Regions from separate parts of the Variovorax sp. AC103 genome, predicted to be linked through region 3. Evidence: predicted binding sites of a transcription regulator. Region 3 holds the regulator's gene; each other region holds the start of a gene.
The links. Region 3 encodes sigma-54, which starts transcription at its own class of promoters, with help from an activator protein. Its sites were predicted from a motif close to TGGCANGNAANCTGCTTT; they were not measured.
Positions count from the first base shown of each region.

Region 1: the regulator sigma-54 is predicted to act here: its motif matches at 7,055-7,072, upstream of AC0IYU_RS24565 (isopenicillin N synthase family dioxygenase).
Region 2: the regulator sigma-54 is predicted to act here: its motif matches at 4,070-4,087, upstream of AC0IYU_RS03135 (pilin).

Region 1 is NZ_CEEDFC010000019.1:46,546-56,541, reverse strand. It holds gene AC0IYU_RS24615 (YheT family hydrolase) at 1-1,003, opposite strand, end outside; gene AC0IYU_RS24610 (YybH family protein) at 1,048-1,500, opposite strand; gene AC0IYU_RS24605 (hypothetical protein) at 1,524-1,721, shown strand; gene rutA (pyrimidine utilization protein A) at 1,718-2,830, shown strand; gene rutB (pyrimidine utilization protein B) at 2,844-3,644, shown strand; gene rutC (pyrimidine utilization protein C) at 3,668-4,060, shown strand; gene rutD (pyrimidine utilization protein D) at 4,066-4,908, shown strand; gene AC0IYU_RS24580 (malonic semialdehyde reductase) at 4,905-5,510, shown strand; gene rutF (NADH-dependent FMN reductase RutF) at 5,524-6,072, shown strand; gene rutR (HTH-type transcriptional regulator RutR) at 6,172-6,888, opposite strand; gene AC0IYU_RS24565 (isopenicillin N synthase family dioxygenase) at 7,105-8,106, shown strand; gene AC0IYU_RS24560 (VOC family protein) at 8,123-8,509, shown strand; gene AC0IYU_RS24555 (BMP family ABC transporter substrate-binding protein) at 8,574-9,683, shown strand; gene AC0IYU_RS24550 (ABC transporter ATP-binding protein) at 9,707-9,996, shown strand, end outside.
Region 2 is NZ_CEEDFC010000002.1:102,124-112,119, reverse strand. It holds gene AC0IYU_RS03155 (Stp1/IreP family PP2C-type Ser/Thr phosphatase) at 1-60, shown strand, start outside; gene AC0IYU_RS03150 (FHA domain-containing protein) at 127-792, shown strand; gene AC0IYU_RS03145 (CHASE2 domain-containing protein) at 841-3,108, shown strand; gene AC0IYU_RS03140 (3',5'-cyclic-nucleotide phosphodiesterase) at 3,138-3,941, shown strand; gene AC0IYU_RS03135 (pilin) at 4,144-4,632, shown strand; gene AC0IYU_RS03130 (PglL family O-oligosaccharyltransferase) at 5,276-6,724, shown strand; gene AC0IYU_RS03125 (type IV pilin protein) at 6,871-7,326, shown strand; gene AC0IYU_RS03120 (GspH/FimT family pseudopilin) at 7,320-7,913, shown strand; gene AC0IYU_RS03115 (type IV pilus modification PilV family protein) at 7,949-8,455, shown strand; gene AC0IYU_RS03110 (PilW family protein) at 8,466-9,668, shown strand; gene AC0IYU_RS03105 (pilus assembly PilX family protein) at 9,665-9,996, shown strand, end outside.
Region 3 is NZ_CEEDFC010000029.1:83,186-93,181, reverse strand. It holds gene AC0IYU_RS31245 (LysR family transcriptional regulator) at 1-190, shown strand, start outside; gene AC0IYU_RS31240 (DUF2214 family protein) at 258-710, shown strand; gene AC0IYU_RS31235 (hypothetical protein) at 784-1,128, opposite strand; gene argS (arginine--tRNA ligase) at 1,264-2,949, shown strand; gene AC0IYU_RS31225 (SPOR domain-containing protein) at 2,958-3,704, shown strand; gene AC0IYU_RS31220 (thiol:disulfide interchange protein DsbA/DsbL) at 3,858-4,505, shown strand; gene lptA (lipopolysaccharide transport periplasmic protein LptA) at 4,650-5,363, shown strand; gene lptB (LPS export ABC transporter ATP-binding protein) at 5,360-6,154, shown strand; gene rpoN (RNA polymerase factor sigma-54) at 6,172-7,785, shown strand; gene AC0IYU_RS31200 (phospholipase D family protein) at 7,796-9,406, shown strand; gene AC0IYU_RS31195 (LysE family translocator) at 9,425-9,996, opposite strand, start outside.

The sequences.
Region 1 (9,996 bases), on a different contig from region 3:
TGCCACGTGTGCCGCCATGCAGCTGCAGCCAGCTGCCCACGCGCTGGGGCATGCCCTGCACATGCCCCGGCGGCAATCCCATCGGAAAGCCCACATGGCCGCCGTGCGCGGGCTGCCACAACGTGACGTGCGGGCCCACCTGGCCGGGCCGGGGCAGGCTCGCGGCGGGAATGAACGGGTCGTTGCGGGCGTTCACCACCAGCGCGGGCACGCGGATCGACGCCAGGTGCGGCTTGGCCGAGCCGCGCGACCAGTAGTCGGCGACGTCGCGAAAGCCGTGCAGCGGCGCGGTGAACACGTTGTCGAAGTCGTGGAGGTTGCGCGCCGACATCAGCCGCTCGCGGTCGAACAGGCCCGGAAACTGCGCCAGCTTGGCCAGCGCCTTGGGCTTCATGGTGTTGAGGAACATGCGGGTGTAGACCAGCTTGTTGAAGCCGCGGCCGATGGCCTCGCCGCCCGCCGCAAGATCGAGCGGCGCACACACGGAGGCCACGGCGCCCACCACGCCCGAAGCCGTTTCTCCGGCTTCCGAAGCCCATCGCATGAGCGCATTGCCGCCCAGCGACACGCCTGCGGCCAGCACCGGACCGCCACCCTTGGCGACGTGCTGCTCGCGCATGCGCGCCAGGATCCAGCCGATTTCCTCGAAGTCGCCCGAGTGGTAGGCGCGCGGCGCCAGGTTCAGCTCGCCGCTGCAGCCGCGGAAATGCGGCACGGCGAAGGCCATGCCCTGCGCCGCGGCGAAGGTGGCGAAGGCCTCGGCGTAGTGGCTGCGCGACGAGCCCTCGAGGCCGTGGAACAGCACCAGCAGCGGTGCGGGTCCTTCAGCCAAATACGCCGCAGGTGCGTCCACGAAGTCGACATCGATGAAGTCGCCGTCCGGCGTGGGCCAGCGCTCGCGCCGGTAGACCGGCGCCGGCCCGTCGAAGCGCCGCGCATACAGCGCGGCCCAGATGGTCTGCAGGTTGCCGCCGGGCAGCCAGCGCGGCGCCAGGTAGTCCATCGTCGAACCGGAAGAAGGGGAAGAGGGGGAAACGAAGGACGGCATCAATGCAGGGTCTGGGGCGGGTCGTTCACGTCGTCGGGCTCGCGCGCGCTGCCGGGGCTCGCATGGTGCGCCACCAGGCGCCAGCCCTGCGCGGTCTTGTGATAGACGTTGGTGGCCAGCACGAAGGCATGGCGCGGGCCCTCGGCGGTGAGCACCTCGATGCGCTCCAGCACGTTGTGCACCGCGCTGGCGAGCGACTCGATCTTGCGCACCCGCGCCGGCGTGGCGTGGATGGCACCGTTGCCGAACATCTGCTCGAAGGCCGCGCGAATGGCCACGGCGCCCACCAGCCGCGGGCCGCCGGGGTGCACGCAGAACACCTCGTCCTCGTCGGCCCAGCAGGCCATCAGCGCATCGATGTCGCCGCGTTGCAGCGCTTCATAAAAAGCCGTCTCGACGTCGTCGGCAGTGCCGCCGAGGGCCGCGGCGGCGCGGAGTGGGGTCTTGGGCATGGCGTGATTCTGCCGCGCCGACCGTGACGGCGGCACTGCACCGCTTTGGTCCGGTGCGCACCGTGCTGCCGCATCGCCGGCCGTTCGCTTGCGCCACTTTGGACCATTTGGTCAAAACATTGGCGCACCATTTCTCCAAGCCATTGATTTCAAACAACTTATTCAACTGGCACGGCGTATGCAAGGCGTTGCGCAATCACGCAACAGGAGCCTTTCCATGAACGTCGGCATCTTCATTCCCATCGGCAACAACGGCTGGCTGTTGTCCGAAAACGCCCCGCAGTACAAGCCCAGCTTCGAGCTCAACAAGCAGATCACGCTGAAGGCCGAGCGCTACGGCGTCGACTTCGCGCTGTCCATGATCAAGCTGCGCGGCTTCGGCGGCAAGACCGAGTTCTGGGACCACAACCTCGAGTCCTTCACGCTCATGGCCGGCCTGGCGGCGGTCACCAGCAAGATCAAGCTCTACGCCACGGCCGCCTCGCTGGTGATGCCGCCGGCCATCGTGGCGCGCATGACGTCGACCATCGACTCCATCTCCAACGGCCGCTTCGGCCTGAACCTGGTCACCGGCTGGCAGCGCCCCGAGTACTCGCAAATGGGCATGTGGCCCGGCGACCAGTTCTTCGGCACGCGCTACGCCTACCTCTCCGAATACATCCAGGTGCTGCGCGACCTGTGGGGCAAGGGCCAGTCCGACTTCAAGGGCGACCATTTCCAGATGGACGACTGCCGCCTGAGCCCGCAGCCGCAGGCCGACATGAAGGTGATCTGCGCCGGCCAGAGCGACGCGGGCATGGAGTTCTCGGCCAAGTACGCCGACTACAACTTCTGCTTCGGCAAGGGCGTGAACACGCCCAAGGCCTTCGCGCCCGCCGCCGAGAAGCTGATCGAGGCCACCGCCAGGACCGGCCGCCATGTCACCACCTACGTGCTGATGATGGTGATCGCCGACGAGACCGACGAGGCCGCGCGCGCCAAGTGGGAGCACTACAAGGCCGGCGCCGACCACGAGGCCATCGCCTGGCTGGGCCAGCAGGGCGCGGCCGACACCAAGTCGGGCGCCGACACCAACGTGCGCCAGATGGCCGACCCGACCTCGGCCGTGAACATCAACATGGGCACGCTGGTGGGCTCGTACGCCAGCGTCGCGCGCATGCTCGACGAAGTGGCCGAGGTGCCGGGCACCGAAGGCGTGCTGCTGACCTTCGACGACTTCGTGCAGGGCGTCGAAGCCTTCGGCGAGCGCATCCAGCCGCTCATGAAGAGCCGCGCGCACGTGCAGAGCCCGGTGCCTTCGCAGGTCGAGCCCGAGCGCCTCGCAGCCTGAAGAGGAGACGCGCATGACCTCGTCCGCACCCAAGAACACCACCCTCACCTCGACCACGCCCGTCGGCGCGCCGCGCCTGCCCGGTGCGCCCGCACCGCTGGTGCTGCCCGCGCGCCCCGAGCCGATGGCGCTGCACGCCACCGACTCGGCACTGATCGTCGTCGACATGCAGAACGCCTACGCCTCCATCGGCGGCTATGTCGACTCGGCCGGCTTCGACATCTCCGGCGCGCAAGGCACCATCGCCAACATCGCGCGCGCCATTTCGGCGGCGCGCGCGGCCGGCATGCTGGTCGTGTTCCTGCAGAACGGCTGGGACGCAGCCTATGTGGAGGCCGGCGGCCCCGGCTCGCCGAACTGGCACAAGTCGAACGCGTTGAAGACCATGCGCGCCAGGCCCGAGCTGCAGGGCAAGTTCCTCGCCAAGGGCGGCTGGGACTACGAACTCATCGAAGAGATGAAGCCGCAACCCGGCGACATCGTGGTGCCCAAGACGCGCTACAGCGGCTTCTTCAACAGCACGCTCGACAGCACGCTGCGCGCGCGCGGCATCCGCCACCTGGTGTTCACCGGCATCGCGACCAACGTGTGCGTGGAGTCCACGCTGCGCGATGCCTTCCACCTCGAGTACTTCGCGGTGATGCTGGAAGACGCCACGCACGAGCTCGGCGGCGCCGCCATCCAGAAGGCCTCGGTCTACAACGTGGAGACCTTCTTCGGATGGGTCTCCACGGTGGACCAGTTCTGCCGCACCTTCGCGCCCGCCCCTGCTGCTGCCGCACCAACCGCCCCGGCCGAAACGGCCATCGCCTGATTTCTTCACGAAGGACTTTTCCCATGCCCAAGCAAGCCATCATCCCGCCCGGCACCGGTGTGCCCCTTGCCCCCTACGTTCCCGGCACGCTCGCCGACGGCGTGCTCTACGTGTCGGGCACGCTGCCCTTCGACAAGGACAACAACGTGGTCCATGTGGGCGACGCGAGCGCGCAGGCGCGGCATGTGCTCACCATCATCCAGGGCGTGGTCGAGGCGGCCGGCGGCACGATGGACGACGTGACCTTCAACCAGATCATGCTCAAGGACTGGGCCGACTACGCCAAGATCAACGCGGTGTATGCCGAGTTCTTTCCCGGTACCAAGCCCGCGCGCTACTGCATCCAGTGCGGCCTGGTGAAGCCCGATGCGCTGGTCGAGATCGCCTCCATCGCGCACGTCGGCAAGAAGGCCTGAAGCACATGACCCGCATGACCGGCATGACTTCGCTGCACTACGAGGTGCATGGGCCGTCGGACGCGGCGGCCACCGTGCTGCTGTCGTCGGGCCTCGGTGGCTCGGCCGGGTTCTGGCAGCCGCAACTGGGCGCGTTGATTGCCGCGGGGCATCGGGTCATTGCGTACGACCAGCGCGGCACCGGCCGCAGCCCCGGCGCCCTGCCCGATGCGTATGCCATCGCGGACATGGCGAACGACGTGCGCGAGATCCTCGACGCCACGAACACCGCGCAATGCCATTTCGCGGGCCATGCGCTGGGCGGCCTCGTCGGCCTGCAGCTCGCGCTCGACACGCCCTCGCGCATCGCCAGCCTGGTGCTCGTCAACGCCTGGTCGAAGCCCAACCCGCACTCGGCGCGTTGCTTCGATGCGCGCCTTGCACTGCTGGGCGCATGCGGTGCGCGTGTGTACGTCGAAGCGCAACCGATCTTCCTGTACCCCGCCGCGTGGTGCGCCGCGCACGCCAAGCGCGTGGCCGACGAAGTCGATCACGCCTTCGCGCATTTCCCCGGCGAGCACACCATGCGCACGCGCATCGCCGCGCTGCGCGCCTTCGACATCGACGCACGCCTGGCCGACATCGCCGCGCCCACGCTGGTGGCGGCCGCCAAGGACGACGTGCTCGTGCCCTGGACCTGCTCGCTGCGCCTGGCCGACGGCCTGCCGAACGCCACGCTCAACCTCATGGCGCACGGCGGCCACGCGCACAGCGTGACCGAGGCCGATGCATTCAACAGCACCCTGCTGGCCTTTCTTTCGCGGGCGAGCACTCCCACCGCACACACAGCACACACCGTTTCCGCATGACCACCTCCGCCACGCTCTCCACACTCGACGACGCCGCGCTGTCGCTGCTGTTCACCGGCGCGCGCAGCCACAACGGCTGGACCGACGAACCCGTCACCGACGCGCAACTGCAGCAGATCTACGCGCTCGCGAGCCTCGGCCCGACCTCGGCCAACTGCTCGCCCGCGCGCTTCGTGTTCGTGCGCACGCCCGAAGGCAAGGCGCGCCTGGCGCCTGCGCTCTCCAAGGGCAACCTCGACAAGACCATGAGCGCGCCCGTCACGGTCATTGCCGCATGGGACCGCAAGTTCTACGACCGGTTGCCCACGCTGTTCCCGCATGCCGACGCGCGCAGCTGGTTCACCGGCAGCCCCGAGGCCGCGCACGAGACTGCCTTTCGCAATGCCAGCCTGCAGGCGGGCTACCTGCTGCTGGCCGCACGCGCGGTGGGCCTGGACGCCGGGCCGATGTCGGGCTTCGATAAGGCGAAGGTCGAGGCGGCCTTCTTCGAAGGCACCGACTGGAGCGTCAACTTCCTCATCAACCTGGGCCACGGCGACGCGTCGAAAGTGTTCGCTCGCCTGCCGCGCCTGCCTTTCGACGCGGCCTGCGTGCTGGCCTGACGGAGTCACTGCAATGTTGAACGCCATGGTCTCCCACGCTGCTCCATCAAACCCCGCCGGCCTGCCGCAGGGCCTGCCCAAGGCCGACTATCGCAATGCGATGGCGCGCCTGGGCGCCGCGGTGAACATCATCACCACCGACGGCCCCGCGGGCCGCGCGGGCTTCACGGCATCGGCCGTGTGCAGCGTGACCGACGAGCCGCCGACGCTGCTGGTGTGCCTGAACCGCTCGGCGTCGGTGTACCCGGCGTTCAAGGCGAACGGCGTGCTGTGCGTGAACGTGCTGGCCGCGGGGCACCAGTCGCTGTCGGCCCTGTTCGGCGGCAAGACGCCGATGGACGAACGCTTCGCGGCGGGCCGATGGAGCCGCAACACCACGGGCTCGCCGATGCTCGACGACGCGGCCGTGTCCTTCGACTGCCGCGTGATGCACGCGACCAGCGCGGGCACGCACGACGTGCTGTTCTGCGAGGCGGTGGCCATCGCCATCGGCGGTGCGGCGCAAGGGCTCATCTACTTCGACCGCCGCTATCACGAGATCGCGGTGCCGCCGCAGCACTGACTTTTCTCTTGGCAAGGAAAACCCACGCGCGCGATGCGCGTTCCGTGTTGTCCCATGTCCCCTCGGGGAGAGGGAGCAAGACCCAGCGCCTTGCGGCACTCACCGCGGCGTGATGCCCTGAAGAATGATGCGCTGCACGTTCTCCACCGTCTTCTCGAAGAACGCCTCGTCGTCGAGCGTGTGCCCCGACAGCGCCTGCACCTGCACGCCGAAATCCGCGTAGTGCTGCGTGATCGCCCACAGCGCATAGATCAGGTGCTGCGGATCCACCGGTGCCAGCTTGCCCGCGGCCACCCACGCCGCGATCACCTCCGACTTGCGCTCCACCAGCGTGCGCAGCTCGCGGTCGAGTTCGTCGCGCAGCAGCGGCGCGCCCTGGATCATTTCAAGACAGAACAGGCGCGACGCATCGGGCCGGTCGCGCGAGATCACGAGCTTGCGGCGGATGTAGTCGCCGATGGCCTGGCTCGGGTCCTGCTCCGCGCTGAAGCCGCGCAGCGGTTCGAGCCACAGCGCCAGCAAGTCGCGCAGCACGTTGACGTAGAGCTCTTCCTTGTTCGCGAAGTAATAGAGCAGGTTGCTCTTGGACACATCGGCGCGCGCGGCCACCTGGTCGATCGACGTGCCGTGCAGGCCGAAGCGCGAGAACAGGCCCAGTGCCGCACCCAGAATGGCGCTGCGCTTGTCCTCGATCTGGCGCAGCCTGCGGCTCACCGCTGACGCGCTGCGCACCACGGGTTTCGTACGCTTGCGCGCCGGGCTTTCCTTGCTGGCTTCCTTGCTGGTGTTGGCAGCCAGCGCCTTGGTCTTCGGCATCTTCCCTCGCTCTCTCTATCTCGGTCTTCGGTTTCGTTCAGTACTGCGCACCACTGTAAGGCCACGGTGCATCACCGTGCGCCACGACGGCCTTCACAGGCTGACGCAAGGGCCTTGCCACGCACCATGCTGACGCGGCGATTGCGATTTGTCCATTTGGTCCAACTGGCACAGACGTTGCATGGCGAAAGGCATGCCAAGCAAGAGGAACCCGCCATGACCCTGCTGTCCGTCCCCATCATCGATCTCGCGCCTTACTTCGCCGGCACCGCCGAAGGCAAGGCCGAGGTCGCGAAGAAAGTCGACGAAGCCTGCCGCAGCATCGGCTTCCTCGTCATCACCAACCACGGCATTCCGCCGGCGTTGATCTCCAGCGTGTCGTCGCTCTCGCGCACCTTCTTCGACATGCCGCTCGCCGAGAAGCGCAAGGTCGACCGGCCGCGCGAAGACGCGGTGCGCGGCTACAGCGCGGTGGGCGAGGAAGGCCTGTCGTACAGCCTGGAAGAGGCGGCGCCCGGCGACCTGAAGGAGTCGTTCTCCATCGGCCCTTCGAACGTGCCGAACGACGACTACCACCGCGGCCCCGCCGCAGGCCCGCACTTCGAGCCCAACAGCTGGCCGCCCATCGACGGTTTCCGCGAAGCCTACGAAGGCTACTTCGACGCCATGAGCGATCTGTCTCGCTCGCTGATGCGCATCTTCGCGCTCGGCCTGTCGCTGCCGGAGACCTTCTTCGACGACAAGATCGACGAGCACATCAGCATGTTCCGCGTGCTGAGCTATCCGCCGCAGCGCGAGCAGCCGCTGCCCGGCCAGTTGCGCGCGGGTGCGCACAGCGACTACGGCAGCCTGACGATCGTGCTGCCCGACGACAAGGGCCTGCAGGTGTTCAACAAGGCCGGCCAGTGGGTCGACGTGCCGCAGGTCGAGGGCGGCCTGGTGGTGAACATCGCCGACCTCATGATGCAGTGGACCAACGACCAGTGGGTGTCCACGCTGCACCGCGTGATCAACCCGCCGTTCGAGGTGGCGAGCACCAACCGCCGCCAGTCGCTGGTGTTCTTTCACCAGCCCAACTACGACGCGATGGTGGAGTGCCTGCCGAGCTGCCTGGCGCCCGGCGAGAGCGCCAAGTACGCGCCCATTTCCTCCGGCGATCACCTGACCTCGAAGTTCGTCAAGCAGACGACGTTCGGCGGCACCAAGGCCACCGCCTGACCGGGGCCCCACGCACATGGCGCACCTCTCCTACGTCAACGTCTTCGCCAAGGACGTGGTCGCGCTCAGCGGCTTCTACCAGCGCGTGTTCGGCTTCCCCGAAATCGAGGCGATCCGCTCGCCGATCTTTCGCGGGCTGGACACCGGCAAGTCGAGCCTGGGCTTCAACGCGCTCGACGCCTACGAGCTGCTGCACCTGGCCGAGTTCTCCGACACGCGCGGCGTGAAGTTCCTGCTGAACATCGACGTCGACAGCCAGGCCGACGTGGACCGCATGGTGCCCGTGGCGCTGGAGGCCGGCGCCACGCTCGTCAAGGCGCCGTACGTCACTTACTACAACTGGTACCAGTCGGTGCTGCTCGACCCCGAGGGCAACGTGTTCCGCATCAATTTCATGATGTAGCGGCACGCGGCTTTCTTCTCTTTCTTCCCCGTCTCCTCCCATGCTCCTCACGAAAGGTTGCTCCATGCTGCGCACTCCCTCCCACGGCACCACCCTCGGCCTGGCCCTGAGCCTCGCAGCCGGCGGCGCGTTGTTCACGACGTTGCCCGCCGCGGCCGCCGACGGCTTCACGCTGAAGGACAAGCCGAAGATCGCCATGCTCTACTTCGGCCCGAAGAACGACGGCGGCTGGACGCAGGCCTTCGACGAAGCCCGCGTGAAGATCGAAAAGGAGATCGGCCAGAAGATCCAGTTCGTCGAGAACGTGCCCGAGGACGCCTCGGCCATCAAGCCTGCGGCAGAAAAATTCATTCAGCGCGGCGCCAACATCGTGATCGGCACGGCCTTCGGTTATTCCGACAGCTTCAAGGACCTCGCCGCCAAGTACCCCGACGTGGCCTTCCTCAACGGCTCGGGCACCACCAACGGCACCAACCTCGAATCGTTCTACGGCCGCACCTACGAGAGCCAGTACCTCTGCGGCATGGCCGCGGGCGCGGCCTCGAAGACCGGCAAGCTCGGCTTCGTCGCGGCCAACCCCTTCGGCGTGGTGAACTGGACCATCAACGCCTTCGCGCTCGGCGCGCAGAAGATGAACCCGAACGCCACCGTCAACGTGATCTACACCGGCGCGTGGAACGACCCGTTGAAGGAACGCGCCGCCGCCGCCGCGCTCATCGACCAGGGCGCCGACGTGATCGGCCAGCACGTGGACAGCCCCACGCCGCAGATCGTCGCGCAGGAGCGCGGCGTGTACGGCACCGGCCACCACCGCGACCTGCGCCAGTTCGCACCCAAGGCCACGCTGTGCTCGTCGGTGTGGGTGTGGGACAAGTTCCTGACGCCGGAGCTGAAGAAGGTGATGGCCGGCGGATGGAAGCCCGCCCCCTACGGCGCCTTCATCGAGATGAAGGACGGCGGCACCGACATCGCGGGCTTCGGCCCCGCCGTTCCCAAGGACAAGGCCGCGGCTATCACCGCCGAGCGCGACGCGATCATGAAGGGCAAGCAGGTCTATGCCGGCCCGCTCGCCGACCGCGACGGCAAGGAGCGCGTGGCCAAGGGTGCCGTGCTGTCCGACGCCGACCTGTGGAAGATGGACTGGTTCGTCAAGGGCGTGGTCACGCAGAAGTAAGCCAGCCAGGACCGAAGACGCCCATGCCCAACGCGCTCGAACTCACCGGCATCCGCAAGTCCTTCGACGGCTTTGCGGCGCTGACCGACGCACACTTCGCCGCCCGCTGGGGCGAGGTGCACGCCCTGCTCGGCGAGAACGGCGCGGGCAAGTCCTCGCTGATGAACATCGCGGCCGGGCTCTACGCGCCCGAGGCCGGGCAGCTGCTGGTGGACGACAACGCGGTGCGCTTCACCGGGCCGCGCGATGCGGCACGGCACCGCATCGGCATGGTCCACCAGCACTTCAAGCTGGTGCGTCCGTTCACGGTGGC
Region 2 (9,996 bases), on a different contig from region 3:
AATATTTCGGTTGTTCTGGCACGGGCGAGCGTCCTGGAAACGTCTCGCGCGGCCAAGTAGCAGGCCTGGACGGCACCCCACCGTCCCGCTTGCCCTCACTCAAGCTTTGCAATCGGGGAGTCGGCAATGCCGAAGATGATCATCTCTGTCGATGGCGTTGTCATCGGACAAGTGGCACTCGCCAAGGAACGCACGACGTTGGGACGACGTGCCTACAACGACATCGTGATCGACAATCTGGCGGTCAGCGGCGAGCACGCCGTGCTGCACATGAGCGATGGCGATGGTCAAGTCGAAATTGAAGATCTCAACAGTACCAACGGTACGTACGTCAATGCGCTCGCCATCCAGAAGCAGGCGCTCAAGGACAACGACGTCATCGAGGTCGGTGGCTGCCGCATCCACTTCCGGGCGCGAAGCAACCTGGCCATCGGTCCCGGTTCCGTGCGCACCACCTTGCCCGAGCACTCGGGGCATTCGGGTGCCGTGCCGCTGTCGTCGGCGCCCACCGAGTCCGGCGCGCTGGTCGAGCTGGGCATTCCGGTGCTGCGGGTGCTGGCTGGCGCCAACGAAGGCCAGGACGTTGCGCTGCAGAAGGTCGTCACCACCATCGGCAAGCCCGGCGTCGCCGTGGCCGTCGTCACGCGCCGCCGGCAGGGCTACGTGGCCGCTGGCGTCGAGGGCAACGTCACGCTCAACGGCCTGCAGCTGGGCACCGAGGCGGTCGCCTTGCAGGAGCGCGACGTGCTCGAGCTCGGCGGCGCCACGCGCATGCAGTTCGTTCGCATCTGAATTTCCCCCCGTGGCCTGCCGCGGCAACGCCCGCAAGGACGGGCTGTCGTGAGCAAGTGGAGCGAGCTGCGGCGCCACTGGCCGCGCATCGCCATCACGCTGTTGCCGCTGTTGCTGGCGTTGGCGCATGCCACCGGCGCCTGGCCGCTGAGCGCACTCGAACGCCTTGACCTGCTGATCTACGACATCCGCCTGCGCGCCACCATGCCGCGCACGGCCGATCCGCGCGTGGTGATCGTCGACGTCGACGACGCCAGCCTGGCGCGCCAGGGTCAGTGGCCCTGGCCGCGCGACAAGATGGCCCGCCTCACCACCGAGCTGCTGACCCGCCAGCAGGCCGCCGTGCTCGGCTTCGACGTGATGTTTCTCGAACCCGACCGCAGCTCCGGCCTCGAACGGCTGCGCGAAATGGCGAACGGGCCGTTGCAGGGCATGCCCGGCCTGGCGTCGGAGGTCGAGCGGCTGGCGCCCTCGCTGGACCACGATGCCACCTTTGCCGGAGCCCTGAAAGGCCAGCGGGTGGCGCTCGGCTACTACTTCAACCGCACGCAGCCGCCCCGCGCCGAGGGCCAGTTGCCCGCCACGCCGCTGCTGCCGGCCGGCGCCTTTCCCGCGGGCGGCACCTACGGCACGACCTGGAACGGGTTCGGCGCCAGCCTGCCTGCGCTGGCCCAGGCCGCGCCGGCCGCCGGCTTTCTCAACATGCTGGTCGGCGCCAACGGCGACGGCGCGATCCGCAGCGTGCCGCTGCTCGCCCGCTACGAAGGCGACCAGGCGCAGCCTGGGTACTACGAATCGCTGGGGCTCGCGGTCTACCGGCTTGCCAACGGCTCGCCGGCGGTGCTGCCGGCCTTCGCGTCGGGCGCCGGCGCGGGGTTGCCCCGGCTCGCGTCGCTGCGGCTGGGCCCGTTGCGCATTCCGGTCGACCAGGGCGCCAGCATGCAAGTGCCGTTTCGCGGACCCGGCGGCGCGAACGGCGGATCGTTTCGCTACGTACCCGCCGCCGAGGTGCTGGAAGGCAAGCTCGCACCGGGCGAGCTGAAAGACAAGATCGTGCTGCTCGGCGCCACCGCGCCGGGCCTTCAGGACCTGCGCGCCACCCCCGTGGACGCAGCGTTTCCGGGCGTCGAGGTGCATGCCAACGTCGTCTCCGGCCTGCTCGATCACCGCCTGCTGAGCGTGCCGGACTACGCGCCGGGCTACGAGGTGCTGTTGGTCCTGGCGGCCGGGCTCGTGCTGGCCTTCGGGCTGTCGCTGCTGTCGGCGTCGCGCGCCGTGCTGCTGGCCGCCGGCACCGTCGCCGCGCTGGTCGGCCTCAACCTCTGGCTTTACGTGGGCCACGGGCTCGTCCTGCCGCTGGCGTCGGCGCTGGCCATGACGGCGCTGGCGTTCGTGCTCAACATGAGCTGGGGCTACTTCGTCGAATCGCGCGCCCGGCGGGGGCTGGCGCGGCTCTTCGGCACCTATGTGCCGCCGCAACTGGTCAACGAAATGATGGCGCACCCCGACCGCTACAGCATGCGCGCCGAGAGCAAGCCCATGACCGTGCTGTTCTGCGACATGCGCGACTTCACCCGCCTGTCGGAGCAGATGGCGCCGGCCGAGCTGCAGGCCTTTCTCAACACTGTGTTCAGCCGGCTCACCGACGTCATCAGCGCGCACCGCGGCACCGTCGACAAGTACATGGGCGACTGCGTCATGGCCTTCTGGGGCGCGCCCATCGACACGCCCGACCACGCCACGCTCGCCGTGCAGGCCGCCCTGGACATGGGCGACGCCGTGCGCGACATCAACCGCATCCACCGCGACAGCGGCCGGCCGGAGATCAGCGTGGGCATCGGCATCAACAGCGGCGTGATGAGCGTGGGCGACATGGGCTCCACCGAGCGCCGCAGCTACACCGTGGTGGGCGACGCGGTCAACCTTGCGTCCCGGCTCGAGGGCCTGAGCGGGCACTACGGCGTCGAAATTGTCGCCAGCAGCGCGACCCGGGCCATGGCGCCGGGCCATCTCTGGCAGGAGCTCGACAGCGTGCGCGTCAAGGGCAAGGCCCAGGCGGTGGCCGTGTTCACGCCGCTGGTCGCACGCACCCCCGAGTCCGTAGAGCACGCCCGCCGCATGCTCGAGCGCTGGAGCGACGTGCTCGCCGCCTACCGGCGCCAGGACTGGGCCCTGGGCCGAAGCCTGCTCGCCCCCTTGCTCGCCGAGGATGCCAAAAAAGTCCTTTACCAGCTCTACGCCCAGCGTTTAGCCTCGATGGCGTTGCGTCCGCAAGACCCGAACTGGGACGGCGCAACCCGGTTCGAAACCAAATGACGGCAGACACACACAAGGGGTCTCTCACAATGCAGGTTCGTGTGCTGGGTTGCTCGGGCGCCATCGCCAAAGGCTGCCGCACCACCTCGTTTCTGGTCGACACCGACCTGCTCGTCGATGCGGGCACGGGGGTCGGAGACCTCACGCTCGATGAAATGGCCGCCATCGACGACGTGGTGCTCACCCACAGCCACCTCGACCACATTGCCGCGCTGCCCCTGATGCTCGACGCCGTCGGCAGCCGCCGCGCGCAGCCGCTGCGGGTGCATGCGCTGAGGGCCACCATCGAGGCACTGCGCACGCATGTGTTCAACAACGTCATCTGGCCGGACTTCGAGAGCATTCCGAGCCAGGACGCGCCCTTCGTGAGCTTTCACGACATCGCGGTGGGGCAGTCGCTGCACCTGGGCAGCCGCGTGCCCAAGCGCATCGAGGTGCTGCCAGCCGTGCACACCGTGCCGGCCTGCGGATTCGCCGTACGGCGCGCCGAAGGAGGCGCTCACTGGGTTTTCACCGGCGACACCGAGCGCAACGCGCCCTTCTGGAAGCGCGTGAACGCGCTGGACGTGGCGATGCTGGTGATAGAGACGGCCTTCAGCAGCCGCGAGCAGGCGCTGGCCGAGCGCAGCCTGCACCTGTCGCCGTCGGTGCTGGCCGATGAGCTGGCGCAGATCGATCCGGGCAAGCAGTACCCGATCTACATCACGCACACCAAGCCCGCGGAGACCGAGGAAATCATGAGCCAGATCGAAGGGCTGGCGGCCCGGCAGGTGGCGGGGCTGGCGCAGCGGGACATTCGCTGGCTGAAGGCGGATGGGGTGCTGACGTTTTGAGTTCGCGGGTCGTTGAGAGTGACAAATTTGTCACCTGTTGTTGCGAGCACGGCCAAGAAGTGTCACTCTCTGTAACTGAAGTGTGAACAAATGCACTACTTTCAATCTGTAAACGATTGAAAGCCGCTTGGCACAGATGCTGCGGAAGGTACTGCGCTCCGGGCAGGTTCCCGGGCTCAACCAACCAACCTGGAGTTAGTTCATGAACCATCGCACTCTCGCCCGCCGCGCACAGGCCGGCTTTACCCTTATCGAATTGATGATCGTTGTGGCGATCATCGGCATCTTGGCTGCTGTGGCTCTGCCGGCGTATCAGGACTATGTTGCGAAGTCCCAAGTCGCTGGTGGCCTCGCAGAAATTACTCCCGCCAAAGTGAATGTGGAAGATCGCATCGCTTCCGGCACGCCTCCCACCGCAGTGACGGATTTGGGTATTCAAGCATCGACAGCGCGCTGCTCGGCTATCGCGATCACCGGCTTTCAAGGCACGACATCTCCCGCAAACTCGGGTGGCACTATCGCTTGCACGTTGAAGGGCAATGCTCAAGTCAACGGCCTTTCAATTACTTGGACTCGTGCAGCCGACACGCAAGGCGCTTCTGGGACCACCGGCGCTTGGACTTGCGCATCGACTGTGGCAGCGAAGCTGGCTCCGAAGGAATGCCCGGGCGTAGCTGCAGCCTCGTCGTAAATTTCACATCGGTTCTGCGATCAGCCGCCTTCGGGCGGCTTTTTGTTTCAGTGTTCCTAATCATTGATGCCATGGCAAAAAAAGTATTCAATAAGTTGTGAATCTGAAAAGGTTAGACTAAATCTATTCCAGCGTTTATTGACAAAAGTTGGCTAATCGAGTTGAAGAGCCACGTATCTTTGGTAAACCAAAACGCGAATATGGCGACGTATTTTTCGCCCATCGCGTTTTCTGGGGTTTGGTGTGGCTACCTCTCTGCCCGATATCGCAACTACGTCGACGCTCGACGCACATCGCGTTAAACACCAATAGCATCGAGGGCAGAATCAGTCCAATGAAGTTGGCGCCGTCATCTTGCTTCGTCACAGAGAATTTGCCCGATCCAGTTGGCGCACCAGCTTTATGTAGCGCGCTGATCGCGTTACCTTTCATCTTTCCTGTAGCTGCAGGCCCTTCGGTCAACGTTTGGCAGCAGTTGGCGTCGTGGCTCTGCGTAGCGCCTTTGCTGGTCTTGGCGAAGGCAAGGTTCGGTCTCGTGAGCCCTTGGGCCGTAGCTTGGCTTACCGTAATTGCGCTCCTTGTCGCCGCTTCTCCCGACTCCCGGCTCGGCCTCAGCGCTCGCATCCCCGCAGCAATCGTCGTCATGGTCACCGTCATGACTGTCTACGTTGGCGCGAGCTTTGTCCATCGTGGTGCTCGATGGCACGCGGTCATCGCACATGGCTTACTAGGCGCCGGACTCATCAGCACTGTGCTCGGCCTGCTCCAATACTACGGGTTGGCAGAACATCTTGAGCCCTGGACGACCTCGCCGGCAGTCGGACAGGCTTTCGGCAACCTGCGCCAACGCAACCAGTTCGCCAGCCTGATCAGCATGGCCTTGATTGCGGCGCTCTGGCTTCACGCGACGCGAAAAAATGGGGCCTCCTTCAAGCGCCTCGCGTGGCTTGTAGCGGTCGTCTTGCTGGTGCTGGCCGCCGCAGCGTCCACGTCGCGAACGGGCCTGCTGGAGTTTCTGCTGATCGTTGGCACCGCAGCCTGGATGGCGCGTCGTGAGAGACGTGACCCGCGCCGCAGGGGGGAGGCCCGGGGGGAGGCCCGGCCGGAGGCGTTGCCCTGCTTGCCCGCCCCGCTGGCTCTCCTGTCCCTGATTCCCCTGTATTTCGCAGCCGCTTGGGTCCTGCCGCAACTCGTCGGCAGTGGAACCGAGAGCATGGCGCAGCGCCTGAGCGAAGGGGCACCGGTCAGCCACAGCCGGCTGATTCTCTGGCACAACGTGCTGACGCTCATCGCGGAGCGTCCGTGGCGGGGATGGGGCTGGGGCGAACTGAGCTTCGCGCACTACATGCACAGCACGCTGTACCCGGGAGCGCGCTTCGTCGAGATCCTCGACAACGCCCACAACCTGCCCCTGCACCTTGCGGTCGAGCTCGGCATTCCGGCGGCGGTGCTCGTGTGTGGTGGCTTCATCTGGTTCGTCATCACCGCGCAGCCGTGGCGCGAGCGCGATCCGTTCCGCGTCATGGCCTGGGGGCTGCTGGGCGTGATCGTCCTGCACAGCCTGCTCGAATATCCGTTGTGGTACGGGCCGTTCCAGATGGTGTTCGGTCTTTGCCTCGGCGTACTCTGGCCCGCCAAGCGAGCGGTAGCAGATCGAGATCGACCCCGGCCCAGGCTTCAGGCCTTTTCGTCGGTAGCTGCGGCGGTGTTGATCGCCACCGTCGGCTATGCAAGCTGGGACTACATCCGCATCAGCCAGATCTATCTGCCTCGGGACGAGCGGTTGCCTCAGTACGAGGAGCATCCCCTCGAAGCAGCGCAAGGCTCGTGGCTGTTTGCGAATCAGGTCGACTTTGCCAGGCTCACCCTGACCACGGTGACCGCCTCCAACGCGACGGAAATCCATGCGCTGGCTCGACGACTTGTGCACTTTTCGCCCGAACCTCGTGTGATCGTGAAGCTGATAGAAAGCGCCGAACTGATGGGCATGCACGACGAGGCGCGGGCGGAAGCGCAACGTTTCAGCGTTGCGTTTCCACGTCAGTACGAACATTGGCTCCAAGGCAAACCGGTCGATTCTTCCGCCCTTTGAGCACTGTCCAGCGTCGCCTTGGGTATGACGAGCGGCGTTTATCTCCAGATAAGCGGCTTCTTTACAGAAGGTAAAGAAGCGTAAGCTAGGCCACAAAGATACACATTTGTGTCTGTCGCCCCCTGTGGGTGCTTTGGGCCTTGTTCATGACCATCTACAAAAACCGCCATCGCCGCGCCGGCTTCACGCTTGTCGAAGTCATGATCGTTGTCGCGATCATCGGCATCCTGGCTGCGATTGCGCTTCCGCAGTATTCGGACTATGTGCGTCGTGCGCGGGTCTCCGAGGCGCTTGGGCTGCTGGCTGGCATGCGCCCGCGGATGGAGCAGTTCTTTCAAGACAACCGTACTTTTGCAGGGGCTTGCGATTCAGGCACTGTTGCAACGAAGCCAGCCAGTACGAAAGGGTTCGACTTTGACTGTGGCACTCCGACCGCCACCACATACACGATCACTGCAACTGGTAAAACCGGCACGAGCACAGCAGGCTTTGTGTATACCCTGAAAGAAACTGGAGCCAAAGGCACTGCGACCCTCGACGCCGGTTGGACTGGGGCTCCCACGGATCTTTGCTGGATCACGAGCAAGGGCGGCACATGCTGAACTCCGCTCGTGAGAGCGGCTTCTCGCTCATCGAGCTGATGGTCACGCTGGTCATCTTCGCGGTGATGGCGGCGATGGCGGTGCCTTCGATGCGCCAGTACGCCGAGAACATGAAGACCCTCGCGACCGCGGAGGCCTTTTCTGCCTCGTTGCAGCAAGCGCGCGCCGAGGCGATTCGCCGAAACGTTCCGGTGGAACTGGTCCTGACCACCGCTTCTCCGGTGCCCGCCAATGTGGAAACCTCGGCGCTGACCACCAGCGGCCCCAACTGGCTGGTACGCCAGACACCCGAGACCGCTGACGATCCGCATGTCTTTATCGAGGGCAAGGCTGGCGCAGAGGGCGGAGGGCGCTCCGGGCAGGGAACGTCGGTCGTCATCAGTACGACCGGCGCTTCCAGCATCCGCTTCAATGCGGCGGGCGCCTTGGTCGGCGCGGGTGCCGTCGTGAACTTCGGACAGCAGGGCGCCACTTGCGCGGACGCCGGCGGCCCTGCACGTTGCCTGCGGGTGATGGCAAGCGCCGGCGGCCAGGTACGCATGTGCGATCCGGCTGCCACAGGCGCGGGGGAAACACGCAAATGCTGAAGCTGCGTTCGAACCGGATACCAATGCGTCCGCGCATGAGGCGCGGCCCGTTGCGCCAACGCGGCATGTTCCTCATCGAGGCCGTGGTCGCCATCCTGCTGTTCATGCTGGGCATCGTCGGCATGGTGGGCCTCAGCGCGCAGGCCGTTGCCACGCAGTCCGATGCCGAGTACCGCACCTTGGCCGCGCAATGGGCGAGCCAGATCGGCCAGGAGGCGTGGATCAGCGTGAGCCGGGCCGGCGTGGACAGCGCGGCGCGCGCCACGTCGGTGCAGACCGCGCTTGCCACCTTCCAGCACCAGGCCACCGGTGATGACTGCAACTTCTCCGGCGGTGCTGCGACCAGCGCCGTGGTGACTTCGTGGGCTGCGGCCGTGCAGGATGCGGCCCACGGCGGCTTGCCAGGCTCCGACTCGTTCATGCAGCAGATCCGCGTGGATACGACCGCCGACGGCCACAACAAGCTGACCATCACGGTGTGCTGGAAAGTGCCGTCGAATCCGGTCAAGCGCCGCCATGTTTTTGCCACCCTGATCAACTGAGAAAAGTACCGTGCGCAAAGACGACATGCATCCTCGTTCGCATTTCTTGGGCGGCTCCGCGCGCCGGCAAAGCGGCGTGTCATTGATCGAACTGATGGTCGGCCTTGTTGTCGGGCTGGTCTGCGTGCTCATCATCGTGCAGCTGCAGACCTTGTGGGACGCGCGCAAGCGCTCGGTCGGCGCAGGCAACGACGCGCAGATCAGCGGCACCCTGGGCGCCTTCGCGCTAGACCGTGACCTTCGGCAGGCAGGCTTCGGCATCGGCCTGGCCGGTGGCGATCCAGACGAGGCCAACAGCGGCGTGATGGGGTGCAGGGTGAACGCGATCAACACGAGCCTCGCGACCCAGGACATCAGCTTCGACCTTGTTCCGGTGCAGATCATCAAGGAGGACGACAAGCCTGACGAGATCCACGTGCTCTACGGAAACTCGGCGTTTTTCGTCTCTCGCCAGCCGATCATGTCGTCGACCGCCGAGAGCAATACGCTGAAGTCGCGCGAGGGATTTCTTGCCGGCGACAAGACAATCCTGACCAGCACCAGCTCGGGCGCATTGAAATGCTATCTGGTCGAGCTCACCGGAATGTCGCTGAGCGACCTGAACGCCGTCGAGCACAAGGCGGCCTATACGTACACCACGAACCAGGGGGTGAACAAGACGGCTGTGATGAACAGCGCGACCGGCACCGAAACCAACATCGGCACGGGTTACGCGTTCAACCTGGGGCTGGCACCGGCCCTCACGGTCTGGAAGGTCAGCCCGACACGCCAGTCGCTTCAGCGCTACAACAGCCTGACCGAGAACCCTACGGATGTATCCGACGTGGTCACGGACGTCGTCACGCTCAAGGCGCAGTACGGTTACGACGCCTCCGGCGACGGCATCATCGCTGCCAACGAGTGGTATGACGCGTTGCCCGGTTCCGCCGACTACAGCCGCCTGCTCGCCGTGCGCTTCGGCCTGCTGATTCGCAGCCGGCTTTTCGAGCGGCCGAACACGGAGACGAGTCCGTCCGTGCCGGTGACCGCGTCGGCGCCGAAGTGGGCCAATGGCTCGATCTCTTTCGCCATGAGGAACGTCGACAACACCGCCGATTCGGGTGCCTCTGGCATCGACGGCGATACCGCAGCCAACAACTGGCGCAATTACCGGTACCGGGTGTACGACACGGTCGTGCCGTTGCGCAACATGATCTGGGGAACTGCGCCATGAGAAGAACCTGTGCACAGGGGCGACCGCGCGCGAAGGCGCAGCACGGCATCGTGCTGATCATTGCGCTGGTCGTGCTGGTCGTCATGACGGTCACCGGCCTGCTGATGTTCCGCAGCACCGGCACTGGCGTGGAGGTGGCCGGCAACGTGGGCTTCAAGCAGAACGCCACCTCGATAGCCGACCTGGGCACCGAGTCGGGGTTCAAGTGGGTCTACGACCAGCGCACGAACCCCAACGTGCTCAATGCCGACGTTCCCGCCGCGGCGTATTTCGCGACCTGGAACGAAACCTTCGACCCGATGACGTTCGACTGGTCGACCGCCAAGGA
Region 3 (9,996 bases):
CACCTGGGAGGTCGAGGCCGAGATCGACGCCGGCCTGCTGGTGCCGCTGCTCGACGAGTTCGCCGCGCCGCCCAACGGCATCTACGCGGTGTTCGCGGGCGCCAAGCACCTGCCGCTGCGCGTGCGGCTGTGGCTTGATTTCCTCAAGGAGCAGTACGGCAACCCGGAATTCTGGGGCGGCAGGGCGTAGCGCAACCTGGCGGCGGCACAATCTGTTCTCAATTGCAAACCCAGTGCATTGAGCAGAAAGCCATCGAATGACCCTCGAAGCCATCCTCGCGTACCTGCACCTGCTGTCCATCCTCACGATGGTCGTGTTCATTTCGAGCGAAGCGGCCCTGTGCCGCGTGCAGTGGCTCAACGCGGCCGTGGTCGAGCGGCTCGCCAAGGTCGACATGGTCTACGGCATCGCCGCCATCGCGGTGCTCGCCACCGGTCTCGCGCGCACCTGGTGGGGCGTGAAGGGCACGGCCTGGTACTGGACCAACCCGCTGCTGCACGTGAAGCTGGGGCTCTTCATCATCGTCGGCGTGCTCTCGATCTTTCCGACGCTGACCTACTTCCGCTGGCGCAAGACGCTGCGCGCCACCGGCAAGCTGCCGGCCGAAGAAGACATCAGGAAGACGCGCAAGCTGGTGATGGTGCAGGCCCACCTGATCGCGCTGATTCCGCTGGTGGCCGTGTTCCTGGCGCGCGGTTTCGGCAAGTAGCTTCGCGCCTCGCGCATGAAAAAGGCCCGCACTCGGCGGGCCTGCTGCGCGACAACTTCAGCGCAACGCTGTTTCAGCCCTTGGCTGCGTCCGCTTCGCACTTCTTGACGAAGCTGTTCTTGGCGGCGCCGGCCAGCGGCTTGCCGTTCTTGTCCATGGCCTTGGCGGCGCAGGCGGGAGCGGCGGCAGCCTTGGTGTCTTTCTCGCACTTCTTGATGGAGCTGGCCTTGGCGGCGCCGGCCAGGGGTTTGCCGTTCTTGTCGATGGCCTTGGCGTCGCAGCTGCCGCCGGCGGCGGGGGCGGCCATGGCGGCGGGTGCTGCCGCGGGCGCGGCGGCCTTGTCCTGCGCAAAGGCGCTGAACGACAGGCAGGCGCCGAGCGCGACGGTGGAGGCGACCAGGGAAAGGAGCTTTTTCATGGTGGGATGTGTCCTTGCAAGGTTGGGTGGAGTGACGGTTGCCCCGCCCCGGGGCCGACCACCCTAACGAGCGAAGGCAACAATCGGATGACGATCGTCAACTGAGTCCGGGTTTGCCCCCGGTAAAATTCCCGGATGCTATTGGTCAAACAGGAGCTGCTCGCGGCGCTCGCGAACACGCTCGAATCCCTCTCGCCCGGCGCTGGCTCCAAAGCCGCGTTCGAGTCGCCCAAGGTGGCTGCCCATGGCGATTTCGCCAGCACGGCCGCCATGCAGCTCGCCAAACCGCTGGGCCAGAAGCCCCGCGAGCTGGCCGAGCGTCTGAGCACCGCGCTGCTCGCCACCCCCGCTTTCGGCCAATGGGTCGAGGCCATCGAGATCGCCGGCCCCGGTTTTCTCAACATCCGCCTCAAGACGGCCGCCAAGCAGCAGATCGTGCGCGAAGTGCTGTCCGCGGGCGAGGCCTTCGGCCGGCAGCCGGCCACGGGCGAGAAGGTGCTGGTGGAGTTCGTCTCGGCCAACCCGACCGGCCCCCTGCACGTGGGCCACGGCCGCCAGGCGGCGCTGGGCGACGCCATCTGCAACCTGCGCGCCTCGCAGGGCGAAAACGTCTGGCGCGAGTACTACTACAACGACGCCGGCGTGCAGATCCAGACGCTGGCCAACAGCACCCAGCTGCGCGCGCGCGGCTTCAAGCCGGGCGACGCCGAATGGCCCAGCGGCGAAAAAGCCCCGGCCTACAACGGCGACTACATCGCCGACATCGCCGAAGACTTCAAGGCGAAGAAGACCGTCAAGTCCGAAGACCGCGAGGTCACCGGCAGCGGCGACATCGAGGACCTGGACGCCATCCGCGAGTTCGCCGTGGCCTACCTGCGCCGCGAACAGGACCTGGACCTGCAGGCCTTCCGCGTGCGCTTCGACCAGTACTACCTGGAGTCCAGCCTGTACACCAGCGGTCGCGTCGAGGCGGCCGTGGCCAGGCTGGTGGCCGCCGGCAAGACCTACGAGCAGGACGGCGCGCTGTGGCTCAGGTCGACCGATTACGGCGACGACAAGGACCGCGTGATGAAGAAGCAGGACGGTACGTACACGTACTTCGTGCCCGACGTCGCCTATCACATCGCCAAGTGGGAGCGCGGCTTCCACAAGGTCATCAACATCCAGGGCACCGACCACCACGGCACCATCGCGCGCGTGCGTGCCGGGCTGCAGGCGGCTGGCGAAGGCATTCCCGAGGGCTACCCCGACTACGTGCTGCACACCATGGTGCGCGTGATGAAGGGCGGCGAAGAGGTCAAGATCAGCAAGCGCGCGGGCAGCTACGTCACGCTGCGCGACCTGATCGAGTGGACCAGCACCGACGCCGTGCGCTTCTTCCTGCTCAGCCGCAAGCCCGACACCGAGTACACCTTCGACGTCGACCTGGCCGTCACCAAGAACAACGACAACCCGGTGTACTACGTGCAGTACGCGCATGCGCGCATCTGCTCGGTGCTGGCCGGCTGGGGCGGTGACACCGCCACGCTGAAGAGCGTCGACCTGACGCCGCTGGAAAGCCCGGCGGCCCAGGCGCTGATGCTGCTGCTCGCCAGGTACCCGGCCATGCTGACGGCCGCGGCCAAGGACTTTGCACCGCACGACGTCACTTTCTACCTGCGCGAACTGGCCGCCAGCTACCACAGCTACTACGACGCCGAGCGCATCCTGGTCGACGACGAGCAGGTCAAGCTGGCCCGCCTGGCGCTGGTCGCCGCGACCGCGCAGGTGCTGCACAATGGCCTCGCGATTCTCGGCGTCAGTGCGCCGAGCAAGATGTGAACCTCACCATGAAGAAGACAACCAGACAACGCGGCAACATCGTCATCGGCCTGATCATCGGGCTGGTGCTCGGCCTTGGCGTCGCGCTGGGCATCGCGGTCTATGTGACCAAGGTGCCGATCCCGTTCGTGACCAAGACGCAAAAGGGCGGCGCCGAACAGGACGAGGCCGAAGCCCGCAAGAACCGCGACTGGGACCCGAATGCGCCGCTGGCCGGCAAGGCCGGTGCAGCCAAGCCCGCGCCGGTCGCCACCGGTCCGGTCAACCCGGTCACCGGCGAGCCGGCCGCCGCCGTGGCCCCAGGCGCCCCGCCGCCCACGACCGCACCGCCGGTGCCCGTGGTGGTGGCGCCCAAGCCACCACGCACGGCGCCGGTGCCGGCCGAGGCCAACGCGCTGCCGGCTTCGAACGACCCGCTGGGCGACCTCGCCCGCGCGCGCTCGGGCAGCGTGACCACCGCGTCGGCTGCGCCGAGCAGCAGCACCAACAGCAACGCCGCCAGCAGCTCCGGCGCCGATCCGTTCATGTACTTCGTGCAGGCCGGCGCCTTCCGCACCACCGACGACGCCGAGGCGCAGCGCGCCAAGCTGTCGCTGATGGGCGTGGAGGCCCGGGTCACCGAGCGTGAGCAGGCGGGCCGCACCGTCTACCGTGTGCGCGCCGGCCCGTTCAACAAGAAGGACGATGCCGACCGCCTGAAGGACCGGCTCGACGGCGGCGGCATGGAGTCGGCGCTGGTGCGCGTGCAGCGCTGACCCCGGCCTCCGACACGAATAGCCCTTAAGCTTCGCGCCGCGGCGTTTGCCGCCACGATTCATCGACCCGATCGCGCCCGGGCGCACCGGCTGCGCGGGAACTCCCCGCCGCGCGCCGGCTCAGTCTGCCGTACCAACTGGAGAACCCTTTCAATGAAACGTCGTGACTTTTCGCTGGCCGCCACTTCGCTCGGGCTGCTGTCCCTGGCCGCCAATCCGGCCCACGCCCAGGCGCGCGCGCCCAAGGCAGGCACCGAGTACCTGGTGCTCGACAAGCGCGCACCGGTCGACGCACCGGCCGGCAAGATCGAAGTGGTCGAGTTCTTCTCGTACAACTGCCCGCATTGCAACGACTTCGAACCGGCGCTCGAAGCCTGGGCCAAGACGCTGCCGAAGGAAGTCGCCTTCCGCCGCATTCCCGTGCCGTTCGTGGGCAACGACGTCGAAGCCAAGCAGCGCCTGTACTACGCGCTCGAGGCCATGGGCAAGGTCGACGAATTCCAGCCGAAGGTGTTCAGCGCCATCCATGCCCAGCGCCAGAACGTGAACGGCGACGCCAACATCATTGCCTGGGCTTCGGCCAACGGCCTGGACGGCGCCAAGTTCAAGGAAACCTTCACCTCGTTCAGCGTGGCCAGCAAGGCCAAGCGCGCCTCGCAGATGACCGACGCCTACAAGGTGGCGGGCGTGCCGGCGATGGCCGTGGCCGGCCGCTGGTATGTGGATGGCGAGACCGCCGGTAACATGACCAAGGTGCTGCAGGTCGTCAACTACCTGATCGGCGAAGCGAAAAAAGGCTGACCCCCGGGGCTGCGCGCATTGACTGCCGCTGCCTTCTCCCCTTTTTGCAAGGGATACCTGGCCCGCTTCGGCGGGCTTTTTCATCTGTGCGTGCGGGGCTGGCGCAATCAGCCGCATACAATGCCGAGCAAGTTTCGTGCCTCTATGACATTGCATTCTTACCCCACCACTCCCTCCTTCCTCCGTTGCATCGGCCGCCTGGCTGCCGCCGCGCTGCTGCTGGCCGGCTTCGCCTCGGGCGCCCTGGCCGAAACCGCCGACCGCACCAAGCCGATGAACATCGAGTCGGACGCCATGCGTTACGACGACCTGAAACAGACCAGCGTGTTCACCGGCAACGTGCTGGTCACGAAGGGCACGATCATCATCCGCGGCGCGCGCATGGACGTGCGCCAGGACGCCGAGGGCTACCAGTACGGCGTGGTCACGGCGGCGCCCGGCAAGCGCGCCTACTACAAGCAGAAGCGCAATGCGCCCGACGAATGGATCGAGGGCGAGTCCGAAGTCATCGAGTACGACAGCCGCGCCGACAACGTCAAGTTCATCCGCAACGCCGTCATGCGCCGCCTGCTGGGCGCCACGCCGAACGACGAGAGCCAGGGCGCGCTGATCGTCTACGACCAGAGCAACGACACCTACACCGTCAACGGTTCCACCGTGCCGGCGAACACCGCCGTCAACGCGTCCACCCCCGGCGGGCGCGTGAGGACCATCCTGACCCCCAAGGCCGCGGCCGCGCCGGCCGCCGGTGCCTCGGCCCCGGCGGGCGCGAAGGCTGCGCCGCCGGCACCCACCCCGGCGCCCGGCAAGGGCCTGCGCCAGAGCACCACGCTCGACGACGGAGAAACCCGCAAGTGATCGAAACCGCTGGAACGCACGACGCCAACGGCGCGCCGGGCAGCCGCCTGGTGGCGCGCGGCCTGAAGAAGAGCTATGGCAGCCGCACGGTGGTGAAGGACGTCTCGCTCGACGTGCAGAAGGGCGAAGTGGTCGGGCTGCTCGGGCCCAACGGCGCGGGCAAGACCACCTCGTTCTACATGATCGTGGGGCTGGTGCGTGCCGACGCGGGCCAGATCACCATCGACGGCGAGCCCATCGCGCACATGCCGATCCACCGGCGCGCCCGCATGGGCCTGAGCTACCTGCCGCAGGAAGCCTCGATCTTCCGCAAGCTCACCGTCGAGGAAAACGTGCGCGCCGTGCTGGAGCTGCAGAGCGAGCCCGACGCCAACGGCAAGATGGCGCCGCTGTCCAGGCAGCACATCGAGGAGCGCCTGTCCGAACTGTTGTCCGACCTGCGGGTCGACCACCTGCGCGATTCGCCCGCGCTCGCGCTGTCGGGCGGCGAGCGCCGCCGCGTGGAGATTGCACGCGCGCTGGCCACGCAGCCGCGCTTCATCCTGCTGGACGAGCCCTTCGCCGGCATCGACCCGATCGCGGTGATCGAGATCCAGCGGATCATCAGTTTCCTGAAGGAACGCGGCATCGGCGTGCTCATCACCGACCACAACGTGCGTGAGACGCTGGGCATCTGCGACCACGCGTTCATCATCAGCGACGGGCATGTGCTGGCACAAGGCACGCCTTCGGAGATCGTCGACAACGCCGAGGTACGACGCGTCTACCTTGGCGAGCACTTCCGGATGTAAGGGCGGGTGGGCTCTCCATGAAGCAAGGGCTGTCCCTTCGCGTCTCGCAGCACCTGGCATTGACGCCGCAGCTGCAACAGTCGATCCGGCTGCTGCAGCTCTCCACGCTCGAACTGAGCCAGGAGGTCGAGCAGATGCTGGACGAGAACCCGTTCCTCGAACGCACCGCGGAAGAGGCGGCGCGCGAGGAATTCGGGCTCGACGCGGCCGATGCGCCGGTCCCGCGCGATGACGGCGGCGGCGATGGAGGCGACGGCATCGAAGGTGAAAGCGACTTCGCGCCGCCGGCGGCCAGCACCTCTGCTTCGTCCACTGAGACGACCACCAGCACCGCCGACTCCGACGGCCCGGCCACGGAAATCACCGAGCGCGAGCCCGACTGGGAAGGCGACGGCACCGTCGACATGGCCGCGCCCGACGACAGCGAGTGGGGCAGCGACGCCCCCGCGCGCCAGAACAACCTGGGCGACGATGAGCGCGCCGACGCCACCGAGCTCGCGCGCAGCCAGGAGTCGCTGCAGTCGTTCCTGCACCGCCAGGCGCTGAGCCTGCGCCTGAACGAGAACGACAGCGCCGCGCTGCGCTTCCTGATCGAGTCGCTCAACGACGACGGCTACCTCGAAGACTCGCTGCCCGCGCTGGCCTCGGGCCTGGCTGGCGACGACAACGACCAGTTCGACGACCTCGTGCACCACTTCCAGGTGGCGCTCGGCCTGCTGCAAAGCCTGGAGCCCGTGGGCGTGGGCGCGCGCGACCTGGGCGAATGCCTGGGCATCCAGCTGCGCGCGCTGGCCCGCCCGGACGAGACCGAGCAGGAGCAGCTGGTCCGCAAGACCGCCATGGCCGTGTGCAAGCAGTCGATGGAACTCTTGGCGCGTCGCGACTTCAAGCGCCTGGCCACGCTCACCCGCACCAGCGAAGAGCTGGTGCGCCTGGCGCTGCAGATCATTGCGCGGCTGGAGCCCAAGCCGGGCCGGCGCTTCGTGGACGTGGAGCGCAACATCGTGGTGCCGGACGTGATCGTCACCAAGACCGGCCGCGGCACCAACATCAAGTTCCGCGTCATGCTGAATCCGGAGGTCATGCCGCGCCTGCGCGTGCACGACATCTACGCGGGCGCTCTCAAGGCGCACAAGGGCGAGGGCAGCCAGGCGCTGTCGCAGCGGCTGCAGGAGGCGCGCTGGTTCATCAAGAACATCCAGCAGCGCTTCGACACCATCCTGCGCGTGAGCAACGCCATCGTCGAGCGCCAGAAGAGCTACTTCGTGCACGGCGAGCTCGCGATGCGCCCGCTGGTGCTGCGCGAGATTGCCGACGAGCTGGGCCTGCACGAGTCGACCATCTCGCGCGTGACCACGGCCAAGTACATGTCCACGCCGTTCGGCACGGTCGAGCTCAAGTACTTCTTCGGCTCGGCGCTGGGCACCGAGACCGGCGGCAATGCGTCGAGCACCGCGGTGCGCGCGCTCATCAAGCAGTTCGTCAGCTCGGAAAGCATCAAGAAGCCGCTGTCGGACAGCCAGATTTCCGAGATGCTGAAAGAGCAGGGCATCGAGTGCGCACGCCGCACCGTGGCCAAGTACCGCGAGGCGCTGCGCATCGCGCCCGCCAACCTGCGCAAGGCGCTGTAGCAAGCCGACCATGAGCCCTGGCCGCCCGCATCCGATGTCGCGCCGGGGGCTCGGGTTCTTCGCCTTGGTGGCCGTGCTGCTGTTCGCCGGCTGCGCCACCTTGCCCGACGAGGCGCCGCGCCCCGCCGTCAAGGCCATCGCCGTGTCGGCCGATACCGCCCTGGGCAAGATCGCGCTGGGGGCCCAGCCCGACCCCGACCTGAGCGGCTTTCGCCTCATGCCCGGCGGCGACTTCGCCTTCGATACCCGCATCCAGCTGGCGCGCCGCGCCCAGCGCACGCTCGACGTGCAGTACTACCAGATCGAGAACGACGAGACCGGCCGCTACCTGTTGCGCACCCTGCGCGACGCCGCGCTGCGCGGTGTGCGGGTGCGCCTGCTGATGGACGACCTCTACACCTCGGGCGAGGACGAGCTGCTGCTGGCCTTTGCCGCCACGCCCAACGTCGAGCTGCGCCTGTTCAACCCGTTCCCGGCCGGGCGCGGCAGCATCCTGAAGCGCTTCACCGCCTCGCTGTTCGACTTCAGCCGCGTGAACCGCCGCATGCACAACAAGCTGTTCATCGCCGACGGCGCGATGGCGGTGGCGGGCGGGCGCAACATCGGCAACCAGTACTTCCGGCGCACCGCGGGCGAGAACTTCCTCGACCTGGACACCTTCGTGACCGGCGCGCTCATCCCGCGGCTGGGCAGCCTGTTCGACCAGTACTGGAACAGCGTCTACGTGCGGCCCATCGGCTCCGTGGTGCGCACCGATGTGCCGCGCGACGAACTGCAGCGCCGCTTCGAGGCCGCCACCGGCCCCGACACCACGCCACCCCCGCCGCCCCCCGCGCCCAACGACCTGCTCGGCTACAGCCCGATGGCGGACGACCTGAACACCGGCAAGCTCAACCTGATCTGGACCCTGGCCGAGGCCTACGCCGATTCGCCCGACCGCGTGATCGGCAAGACGGCTTCCTACGGCGGCGTGCCGCTGCTGGACGTCGACAGCGTGCGTTACAACGTGGTCGAGCAGATGCGCCGTGCGCGCTCCGAGGTGACCATCGTCTCGCCGTACCTGATTCCCGGCGCCACCGGGCTGGAGGTGATGCGCGAGATTCGCCGGCGCAACGTGAAGATCAGCGTGGTCACCAACTCGCTGGCCGCCACCGACGAGCCGCTGGTGCACACCGCCTACCGCCGCTACCGGCCCGACATGCTCAAGCTGGGCGCCGACCTGTACGAGCTGAGTTCCAGCCGCACCCGGCGCAGCGTGCGGCTCGGGCTGTTCGGCACCTCGGTGGGGCGGCTGCATGCCAAGTCGGCGGTGATCGACCGGCGCACACTGTTCGTCGGCTCGATGAATTTCGACCCGCGCTCCGAGTCGGCCAACACCGAGATCGGGCTGATCATCCACAGCCCCGAAATGGCGCAGCAGATGCTCAAGCTGCTCGACGTGCTCAAGCAGCAGGGCGCCTACCGGCTGCGCTTTGCCGAGGGCAGCAACGAGTCGCGCATCGAGTGGACCAGCGACGACGCCGGCAAGCTCACCGTGCTGACCGAGGAGCCTGACTCGGGCTTGTGGGACCGCACGATGCTCGAGATTTTGGCGCCGCTGACGCCCGAAAGCCTGCTCTAGCGGTGCGCTTGCCGCCCGTCACTTGCCGCTGACGGCCGACCACATCAGCCGCAGGCCCAGCAGCCCCATCACGCCGCCCGCGGCGCGGTCGATCCAGGCCTTGTAGCGCAGGTAGGCCGAGCGCGGCGCCGCTGAAGAAAGGGCCAGCGCGACGACGGTGTACCACCCGGTCTCGATGCAGAAGATGACCACCGGCACGGACAGCGCCAGCACCAGCGGCACGTCGCGCGGCAGGAAGGCCGCGAAGATGCTGGCGTAGACCACCGCTGTCTTCGGGTTGCTGACCTGGGTGGCCAGGCCGACAAGGAAGGTGCGCAAGGGGTGTGCGCCACTACCCTGCGCGCTTGGCGAGGTACCCCCCGGGGGCACCGCCGCCATGGCCAGCGGCTGCCGCGCGCCGCGCCAGATGCGCACACCCAGGTACACCAGGTAGGCGCCGCCGAAGCCCTTGATGGCGAGGTACAGGCCCGGCACCGCCAGGAACGCCGCCTGCAGGCCGGCCAGCGCGGCGATGGCGAAGACCAGTCCGCCCGCGCCCATGCCCAGCGCGGCTGCCAGCCCGTCGCGCCTGGAAGCCACCGCCGTGCGGG